3 regions of the Streptosporangium sp. NBC_01810 genome follow, and region 1 is predicted to be linked to each of the others. Evidence: predicted binding sites of a transcription regulator. Region 1 holds the regulator's gene; each other region holds the start of a gene.
The links. The regulator HrcA, encoded in region 1, represses chaperone genes, less so after heat shock. The targets are predictions, from matches to a motif close to TTGGCACTCTCNNNNNGAGAGTGCCAA.
Positions count from the first base shown of each region.

Region 2: a site for HrcA is predicted at 1,664-1,690, ahead of groL (chaperonin GroEL). Genes of this name have one in related genera too.
Region 3: a site for HrcA is predicted at 1,742-1,768, ahead of groES (co-chaperone GroES). Genes of this name have one in related genera too.

Region 1 covers NZ_CP109070.1:4,763,189-4,766,462, reverse strand. Annotated here, with positions in the region: gene OIE13_RS20685 (DUF3097 domain-containing protein) at 1-368, opposite strand, end outside; gene OIE13_RS20680 (hypothetical protein) at 427-1,167, opposite strand; gene hrcA (heat-inducible transcriptional repressor HrcA) at 1,351-2,364, shown strand; gene dnaJ (molecular chaperone DnaJ) at 2,379-3,274, shown strand, end outside.
Region 2 covers NZ_CP109070.1:7,397,411-7,400,684, forward strand. Annotated here, with positions in the region: gene thrC (threonine synthase) at 1-561, shown strand, start outside; gene OIE13_RS33460 (MoaD/ThiS family protein) at 584-859, shown strand; gene OIE13_RS33465 (cold-shock protein) at 1,214-1,414, shown strand; gene groL (chaperonin GroEL) at 1,801-3,274, shown strand, end outside.
Region 3 covers NZ_CP109070.1:5,908,219-5,911,492, reverse strand. Annotated here, with positions in the region: gene OIE13_RS26055 (hypothetical protein) at 1-256, opposite strand, end outside; gene OIE13_RS26050 (class I SAM-dependent methyltransferase) at 449-1,615, opposite strand; gene groES (co-chaperone GroES) at 1,858-2,169, shown strand; gene groL (chaperonin GroEL) at 2,260-3,274, shown strand, end outside.

The sequences.
Region 1 (3,274 bases):
TTCTCCACGAGCGCGGCGTCGTGCACGCCCTCCACGTAGATCCGGCTCTCCCCGGCCACCTGGGCCCGCAGGCCCTCCACCGCGATGGAGCCCGACGCGCTCCGCCGGGGGCCGCGCGGCGCGGTGGCCGGTCGCACGAGCGTCACCGTCTTGCCCTCCAGGAGGAACGCGGCCGGCTCCAGGGGGAAGATCCGCCGGCGGCCGAAGCGGTCCTCCAGGGTGACGGCCTCCTTGTCGCAGGCCACCACGGCACCGCAGAAGCCGCCGTCGGCGTCCTCGACGACCAGGTCGAGCTCGGCGGGCACCTGGGTAATCCTCCCCCTGCGGGGGCGCCGCCAGTCTCCCGCCAGAACATCACGCTCGTACATCACCGACCGCCCACCATCTCTCGCCAGGGATCACCTGGGACGCTAGCAAACGCGGGCGTCACCTGCCGTAGGGTCCCGGCTGCCCCCACTGCCCCGCCGACGCGGCGGCCCGGCGCTTGCGGGCGTTGCTCCGCTTCACCAGTACGACGATCGTCACGATGATGGCCAGCAGGATCCCGGCGGAGGGCACTGCGAACAGGGCGACCGTCCCGCCGACCAGTGATTCGGCGGCGAGTTCGCGGCCCACGCCGAACGTGGTGCCCTCCGCGGGGTCGGCGGTACAGGTGACCTGGTAGTCGCCTGCCTGGTCCACGCCGATCTGCAGGCCCATCTCCCAGACGACGCCGTTGGAGCCCGATACGGTCTGCTGGATGGTCGGCTTCTGCAGGCGGGGCGTGCCGGTGCCACCCGTCAGCGTGCACTCGAAGTTGGTGGGTCCGCTGGTGGAGACGTAGATGGCCGGCTTGTCCGCCGGGTTGAGCGTGACCGTCGCGTTTTCGCCGGGGGCGAACGTCTTCGTCGGTGCCGCGCTGTTGACCGCACCCAGCACGCCACCGGCGAAGCCGCCGATGCCGACGATGATGCTGAGCAGGGCGAGCAGCCACACGCCGACGATCCACCCGATACCGGGTTTGATCTTCCCGGTGGGCGGCGGTCCCTGCGGGGCGCCGTAGCCGGGAGGTGCGTAACCGTAGGAGGGGCCGCCCTGGTGGGACTGCTGGCCATACGGCTGCTGGGGGGAGCCGTAACCGGGGCCGCGGGGGGCGTCGCCCGGAAAAGAACCAAAATCGTTGGACATGTACGAATTGTGCAGGGGGCCGCTTGAAGCGCGATAGCAGTTGACTTGCCAAAGGCTTGGCATCATCATCCGCAGCTCTTGCTTATCGCGCCTTCCGCACGGGGGCCGTACACTTGGCACTCGGGAACACAGAGTGCCAGGCCTCGTGTTTCCCATTTGAACGCAGGCAGGGAGGTGACCACGTTGGTCGACGACCGGAAGCTCGCCGTGCTTCGCGCCATCGTCGAGGACTACGTGTCCACCAACGAGCCGGTGGGCTCCAAGGCCCTCGCGGATCGGCACAGTCTGGGGGTGTCCCCGGCGACGATCCGCAACGACATGGCGGTGCTGGAGGAGCAGGGCTACATCGCCCAGCCTCACACCAGCGCCGGCCGGGTGCCCACGGACAAGGGCTACCGGCTCTTCGTCGACCGGCTCTCGCAGGTGAAACCCCTCTCGAGCGCGGAACGTAAGGCCATCGAGAGCTTTCTCGCGGGTGCGGTGGACATCGACGACGTCGTCATGCGGACGGTGCGGCTGCTTGCCCAGCTCACCCGTCAGGTCGCCGTGGTGCAGTACCCGACGCTGACCAATTCGACGGTCCGGCACGTCGAGCTGGTGCCGCTGAACGAGCGCCGGCTGATGTTCGTGCTCATCACCAACACCGGCCGGGTCGAGCAGCGCGTCGTCGAGCTGCCCGACGTCGCGGACGAGCAGCGTGTGGCCCATCTGCGAGCGGTGCTCAACACCTCCCTCGACGGGTGCGGGCTCACCAGCGTCCCCGACAAGGTCGCCGACCTGCCTGAGCGGCTGCCCGCAGAGGACCGGCCGCTCGCGGCCACGATCCTGTCGGTGCTGCTGGAGTCCCTGGTGGACAGGCACGATGAAAAGATTGTTTTTGCCGGGGCCGCCAACCTTGCGGGAGCCGACTTCACCGTCGGGCTCCGCGATGTGCTGGAGGCTCTGGAAGAGCAGGTCGTGCTCATGCGACTGCTCGGTGAGACCTCCGACCTGTCGGCGCTGACCGTGCGGATCGGCTCGGAGAACCCCTACACCGGACTCCAGGGCACGTCTATCGTCGCCGCCGGATACGGTTCTGGGGACAAGCAACTGGCCCGGCTCGGTGTGCTGGGCCCGACGCGTATGGACTACCCGGTCACGATGGGCGCGGTGCGCGCGGTGGCACGCTACGTCAGCCAGATCCTGGCTGCATCATAAGAGGTCAACGAAAAGTGGCTAAGAGCGACTACTACGGCACCCTCGGGGTGCGCCGTGACGCCAGTGCGGAAGAGATCAAGAAGGCGTACCGACGCCTGGCGCGCGAACTGCATCCCGACGTCAACCCCGACCCTGAGACTCAGGAGCGCTTCAAGGAGATCACTCAGGCCTACGAGGTCCTGTCCGACTCCAGCAAGCGGCAGATGTACGACATGGGTGCCGACCCGTTCGCCTCGGGTGGTGCGGGGGCCGGTGGCTTCGGCGCGGGCTTCCCGTTCAGCGACATCATGGACGCCTTCTTCGGCGCGGCCGGCGGCGGTGGCCGCGGCCCCCGCTCGCGCGCCCGTCGCGGGCGCAACGCCACAATCCGGGTCGAGCTCGACCTGCGGGAGTCGGGCTTCGGCACGACCCGCGAGCTGGTCGTCGACACCGCGGTGGTCTGCGAGGTCTGCACGGGCTCCGGCGCCGCCGCCGGCACCCACCCCGACACCTGTGACATGTGTCATGGCCGGGGCGAGGTCTCCCAGGTCACCCGCTCCTTCCTCGGTCAGGTGATGACCTCCCGGCCCTGTCCCCAGTGCGGTGGCTTCGGGTCGATCATCCGCCACCCCTGCCAGGAGTGCTCCGGCGACGGCCGGGTCCGCACCCGGCGGACCATCAAGGTCCGCATCCCGGCCGGGGTGGAGGACGGCACCCACATCCAGCTCGCCGGCGAGGGCGAGATCGGCCCGGGTGGCGGCCCGCCCGGCGACCTGTTCCTGGAGATCGTCGAGCGCCCTCACGAGATCTTCGAGCGGCGCGGCGACGACCTGCACTGCACGGTGCAGATCCCGATGACCGCGGCGGCGCTCGGCACCATCCTGACCATGGAGACGCTCGATGGCGCCGAGGATCTGGACATCCGTCCCGG
Region 2 (3,274 bases), 2.6 Mb from region 1:
GAGCAGCTCGGCTGGCGCGTTCCCGACCAGATCGTCGTGCCGGTCGCATCGGGCTCACAGCTCACGAAGATCGATAAGGGTTTCAAGGAGCTGATCGAGCTCGGCCTCGTCGAGGACAGGCCGTACAAGATCTTCGCGGCCCAGGCCGAGGGGTGCTCCCCGGTCTCCGCCGCCTACAAGGCGGGCCACGACGTGATCCGCCCGGTGAAGCCGGACACGATCGCCAAGTCGCTGGCGATCGGCAACCCTGCCGACGGCCCGTACGTGCTGGACATCGCCCGCCGCACCGGCGGCGCGGTCGAGGACGTCACCGACCCCGAGATCGTCGACGCGATCCGGCTGCTGGCCAGGACCGAGGGCATCTTCGCCGAGACCGCCGGAGGCGTCACCGTCGGGGTGCTCCGCAAGCTGGTCGCGGAGGGAAGGCTCGACCCGGAAGCGGAGACCGTGGTTCTCAACACCGGAGACGGTCTCAAGACCCTCGACGCGGTGGCCGCCGAGGCGCGCCCCACCGCTGTGATTCGCCCCTCTCTTGACGCATTTCGTGCGGCAATCGCCTAGAAATCGTGAAAGGTACTGAATTATGAGCGTTTCTGTGCGGATTCCGACGATTCTCCGGACTTACACTGGCGGTGCTGCCGAGGTGAGCGGAGAAGGTGAGACCCTGCGCGACGTCCTTCAGAAGCTTGACGCGGACTTCCCGGGGATCGGCGCCCGAATTTTTGATGAAACGGGTAAGATCCGCCGTTTTGTCAACGTCTATGTGGGAGATGAGGACGTCCGTTTCGTCGACAACCTCGACACGGCAACGCCCTCCGGTGTCCAGGTCTCCATCATCCCGGCGGTCGCCGGGGGCTGAGCCCGCTGCCCGACTCGCCCCGGTCGCACCCGGCTTCCCTCCCGGGGCGCCCGCGACGCCTCTCCACGACACCCGCCCGGCTCCGGCCGCGTGCGGGTGTCGTGCTTTGTGGCGCGGGCCGGTATTCGCCAGGGGGAAAGATAATGTAATCTTTAACTAACTAATAGTGATAGTCAAACTATGTTCTCGCGCTAAATGCTCTTGTAAAGAACTAGTTTGGTGCTTGACTCTGTTGCCCTACCGGTTCCCACAGGTATGGTCGAGGGCGATCGATGTGGCGAAGTCCGCCCCGGAGATTGAGGACTTCGCGAGAGGAATGGGCGTCGTCCTTAAGTCCAGTAAGAGGAGTCGCAAGTGGCGCAGGGCACCGTCAAATGGTTCAACGCGGACAAGGGCTACGGCTTCATCGCGGTAGACGGTGGTAAGGATGTGTTCGTCCATTACTCCGCGATCATGATGGATGGCTACCGTGCACTCGAGCAGGGCCAGCGGGTCGAGTTCGAGATCACCCAAGGGCAGAAGGGCCCCCAGGCGGAGTCCGTCCGGGCGGTCTGACGCGGCCGTCCCGTGAACTCGCCGGGAGGAGCCGGTGGATCCCGCGACAGTGCGGTCCGCTGGATCCTCACCCCCTAGGTCCGGCTCGCCTCCCCGATCGGCGGGCCGGGCCTTCGCTTTGCGCGGAACGCACACCGACATGACGCGGAGCATGCGCTGACGTGGCCCGGAGCGGATGTCCGCTTCGGGCGCGGCGCAGGTCAAGGGATCGTGGCTTGCACTCGACAGGGTAGAGTGCTAAACACATTGTTGGCACTCGCACATAGAGAGTGCCAACCCTGGATCGAGGCGATGGGGCCCACCGAACGGAGTCGTGGGCCCACATGCCGTCGCGGGCGTCGGCTCGGTCCGGTGCAAGCCACCCTGTCTCTGGGAGGTCTAGCCGTATGGCAGCCAAGATGATCGCGTTTAACGAGGACGCCAGGCGCGGTCTCGAGCGTGGCATGAACCAGCTCGCGGACGCCGTCAAGGTGACCCTCGGCCCCAAGGGCCGAAATGTCGTTCTGGAGAAGAAGTGGGGCGCCCCCACCATCACCAACGATGGTGTCTCCATTGCGAAGGAGATCGAGCTCGAAGACCCGTGGGAGAAGATCGGGGCCGAGCTCGTCAAGGAGGTCGCCAAGAAGACCGATGACGTCGCGGGTGACGGCACCACCACCGCCACCGTGCTCGCTCAGGCTCTCGTACGCGAGGGTCTCCGCAACGTCGCCGCCGGCGCCAACCCGATGTCCCTGAAGAAGGGCATCGAGGCCGCCGTCGAGCGCGTGTCGGAGGAGCTGTCCAAGCTGGCCAAGGACGTGGAGACGAAGGCGCAGATCGCCTCCACCGCATCCATCTCCGCGGGCGACCCGCAGATCGGCGAGATGATCGCCGAGGCGATGGACAAGGTCGGCAAGGAAGGCGTCATCACCGTCGAGGAGAGCAACACCTTCGGCCTTGAGCTTGAGCTCACCGAGGGCATGCGCTTCGACAAGGGCCTCACCTCGATGTACTTCGTGACCGACCCGGAGCGTATGGAGGCCGTCCTTGACGACCCGTACATCCTGGTCGTCAACTCCAAGGTGTCCGCCAACAAGGACCTGCTCCCGGTTCTCGACAAGGTCGTGCAGGCCGGCAAGCCGCTGCTGATCATCGCCGAGGATGTCGAGGGCGAGGCCCTGGCCACCCTGGTCGTCAACAAGATCCGCGGTCTGTTCCGCTCGGTCGCCGTCAAGGCGCCCGGCTTCGGTGACCGTCGCAAGGCCATGCTGGGCGACATCGGCATCCTCACCGGTGCCCAGGTCATCAGCGAGGACCTCGGCCTCAAGCTGGAGTCCACCACCCTGGACCAGCTCGGCCGTGCCCGTCAGGTCATCGTCACCAAGGACGAGACCACCATCGTCGACGGTGCCGGCGACGCCGAGCAGATCGCCGGCCGGGTCAACCAGATCCGCGCCGAGATCGACAACACCGACTCCGACTACGACCGCGAGAAGCTCCAGGAGCGTCTCGCCAAGCTGGCCGGCGGCGTGGCCGTCATCAAGGCCGGCGCGGCGACCGAGGTCGAGCTCAAGGAGCGCAAGCACCGCATCGAGGACGCCGTTCGCAACGCGAAGGCGGCCGTCGAGGAGGGCATCGTTCCCGGCGGTGGCGTGGCTCTGCTGCAGGCCGGCGCCAAGGCGTTCGACAAGCTGGAGCTCTTCGGTGACGAGGCCACCGGCGCCGCGATCGTCAGGAAGGCCCTTGAGGAGCCGCTGAAGCAGATCGCCGTCAACGCCGGCCTTGAGGGCGGCGTCGTCGTGGAGAAGGTGCGTAACCTTCCCCCGGGTGAGGGCCTCAACGCCGCCACCGGCGAGTACGTCAACCTGTTCGAGACGGGCA
Region 3 (3,274 bases), 1.1 Mb from region 1:
GGCGGGCGGCGATGTCGTCCAGACGCCCGTGAACGGACTCGAGCGTGCCGTTCAGCCCGCCGATCTCGCGCTCCCTGACCTCGCGCAGCAGCCACTCCATGCCCTCCAGGCGCTGCCGGATCTCGTCGAGCACGGCGCCCTGGGTCCGCTGCTCGTAGACATGGTCCTGGGCCGCCCGGGCAAGGAGCTCGCGCATCCGGTCGGAGATGGCGGTCTGGCTGCCCGCCTGGAGCAGGGTGTGGTCAGAGTGATCCACCGAGAGCTCCTTCACTCGCCGACGCTCAGCCGCGCGGTTGGATTGGGTCGGTCCTGCCGATGAACGAGATGGAACCGGAGACGAGAGAGAACTCCTGACCGGCAACCTTAGCCTCTGGATCAAGGTTTTCCGGCGGCGAGGTTAAAAGATAGGAATTGTCAGCTTGCTGGAATGATCAATCATTTTGGCTGGTCAGCTGGGGCTGCATATGAAAGCAAATGGCCTGTCGCCTATTCGGGTGAGAATGACCGTCGCGGATTCACCCCCGGGCAGCCGGAGATCTTTCCTGAGGCGGTCGACATCCACCGCGGAGCCACGTTTCTTGATCGTCACATTGCCGGCCCCGCGCTCGCGGAGCGCCGCCCGCAGCCGCTTGAGCGAGAACGGCAGCGTCTCGTGGACCTCGTACCGCGACGCCCACGGCGTCGGCGCCGCGACATCGCCGGTGATGTAGGCGATCTGCGGGTCGAGCAGGTGCCCGCCGACCGACGCGGCGATCTCCGCGACCAGGTGGGCGCGGATCGCCGCGCCGTCAGGTTCGTAGATGTAGCGGCCCGCGGGGCCGGTGCCGGGGTCGCCGAGGGCGGGGTCGGGCGTCATCGTGGCGCCCGACGGCAGCATCGTGGCCCTGCGCGCCGTCTCGCCCGCCAGTGTGCCGCACCAGATCACGGCCTCCTTGACGTCGCCCCGGTAGGAGACCCACTCGGCCTCCGCGCCGGCGGGGACGAACTCGTACGGGATCCCGGGGGCGACCTTCAGGCAGGCGGCCCCGGCCCTGGCCACCATCTCCAGTACGGCGGGCCAGGCGGGCGAGTACCCCATCGGGTCGAAGGTCCTGCCCCGCGCCGTGCGGCGTGCGGGGTCGGCGAACAGGACGTCGAAGGCGGCCGGGTCCAGCAGGGAGGCGTCGGCGGCGCGGACCGAGACCCGGTCGCCGAAGCCCATGGCGTCCGCGTTGGCCGCCGCGATCGCGGCGGTGAGCGGATCGGCGTCGACCGCCTCGACGACACAGCCGGCCCTGGCCAGGGCGAGGAGGTCTCCGCCGATACCGCAGCAGACGTCGGCGACCCGTGAACCCGCCGGGACGCGCCGCGCCCGGTGGTCGGCGACCTCGCGGCGGGTGGCCTGCTCCAGACCGGGCCGGGTGAAGTACATGAGGCCGGCGTCGGCGCCGAACTTCTCCCTCGCGCGCAGCCTGAGTTCGGCCTGGGTGAGCGCAGCCGAGGTCAGGTCCGCATGGTAGATCTTTCTTAACCTTGTCACCGCCGCCACCGGGTCGTCGCCGATGGCCTCGGCCGCCGCGCCCAGCGCCTCCTGGCCGCGCGGGGTCAGAAGTTCGCGGAATGCGTCGAGATTCACACCACCCGACGCTACCGCCTTCGCCGTGGGGCTTTGCGAAGGGCTTCCACCTGGTTCGACGTTCGCCTGAAGCGCAGAAGGGCGCTTCGTGTTGACTGTCAAGCCCTCCTTGCATACTGTTCCGTATTGGCACTCTCCCGGTGAGAGTGCCAAATACATGCGACGAGGCAGGTCTGACACCCGCGACGGCAGACCGCTGGTCGCCTCTTCTAGATCATTCAAATCTGAAGGGGAGGTCCGACGTGACGACCGCCACCAAGGTTCCCGTTAAGCCGCTTGGCGACCGCATTGTGGTCCAGCCGCTTGAAGCCGAGCAGACCACCGCTTCCGGTCTGGTCATCCCGGACACCGCCAAGGAGAAGCCGCAGGAGGGCAAGGTCCTCGCGGTGGGTCCGGGCAACTGGGACGACGAGGGCGAGAAGCGGATTCCGCTCGACGTCAAGGAGGGCGACGTGGTCCTCTACAGCAAGTACGGCGGCACCGAGGTGAAGTACAACGGCGAGGAGTACCTCGTGCTCTCCGCCCGTGACGTGCTCGCCATCATCGAGAAGTAGTTCTCGCTTCACAAAGATGACGTATCGAGCCCCGGGTCGCGAGAGCGCCCGGGGCTTTGATGCGCCGACGTACTTATAGAGAGGATTGTCATGCCGAAGATCCTGTCGTTCGAGGAGGACGCGCGCCGAGCTCTCGAGCGCGGCGTGAACGCTCTCGCGGACGCGGTCAAGGTGACGCTGGGCCCGCGTGGCCGCAATGTCGTCATCGACAAGAAGTTCGGTGCGCCGACCATCACCAACGACGGTGTCACCATCGCCCGAGAGGTCGAGCTGGAGGCGCCGTACGAGAACATGGGCGCACAGCTGGCCAAGGAAGTGGCGACCAAGACCAACGACGTCGCCGGTGACGGCACCACCACCGCGACCGTCCTGGCCCAGGCCATGGTCCGCGAGGGCCTGCGCAACGTGGCCGCCGGAGCCCAGCCGCTCTCCCTCAAGCGCGGCATCGACATCGCGGCCAGGACCGTCAGCGACCGGCTGATCGAGTCGGCCCGCCCGGTCGAGGACAAGAAGGAGATCGCGAATGTGGCGACGATCTCCGCGCAGGACGCCAAGATCGGTGAGCTGATCGCCGAGGCGTTCGACAAGGTGGGCAAGGACGGTGTCATCACCGTCGAAGAGTCCAACAGCATGGGCCTGGAGCTCGAGTTCACCGAGGGTCTCCAGTTCGACAAGGGCTACCTGTCGCCCTACATGGTGACCGACCAGGAGCGCATGGAGGCGGTTCTTGAGGACCCCTACATCCTGATCACCCAGGGCAAGATCGCCTCGGTCGCCGACTTCCTGCCGCTGCTAGAGAAGATCGCGCAGACGAAGAAGGCCCTGCTGGTCATCGCCGAGGACGTCGAGGGCGAGGCCCTCGCGGTGCTCGTCACGAACAAGATCCGTGGCACCTTCACCTCCGTCGCCGTCAAGGCGCCGGGCTTCGGTGACCGCCGCAAGGCCATGCTGCAGGACATCGCCATCCTCACCGGTGGCCAGGTCGTCAGCGAGGAGATCGGCCTCAAGCTGGAGCACGTCGGCCTGGAGGTGCTGGGCACCGCCCGGCGCGTCGTCATCACCAAGGACTCCACCACCGTCGTCGACGGTGCCGGTGAGGCCTCGG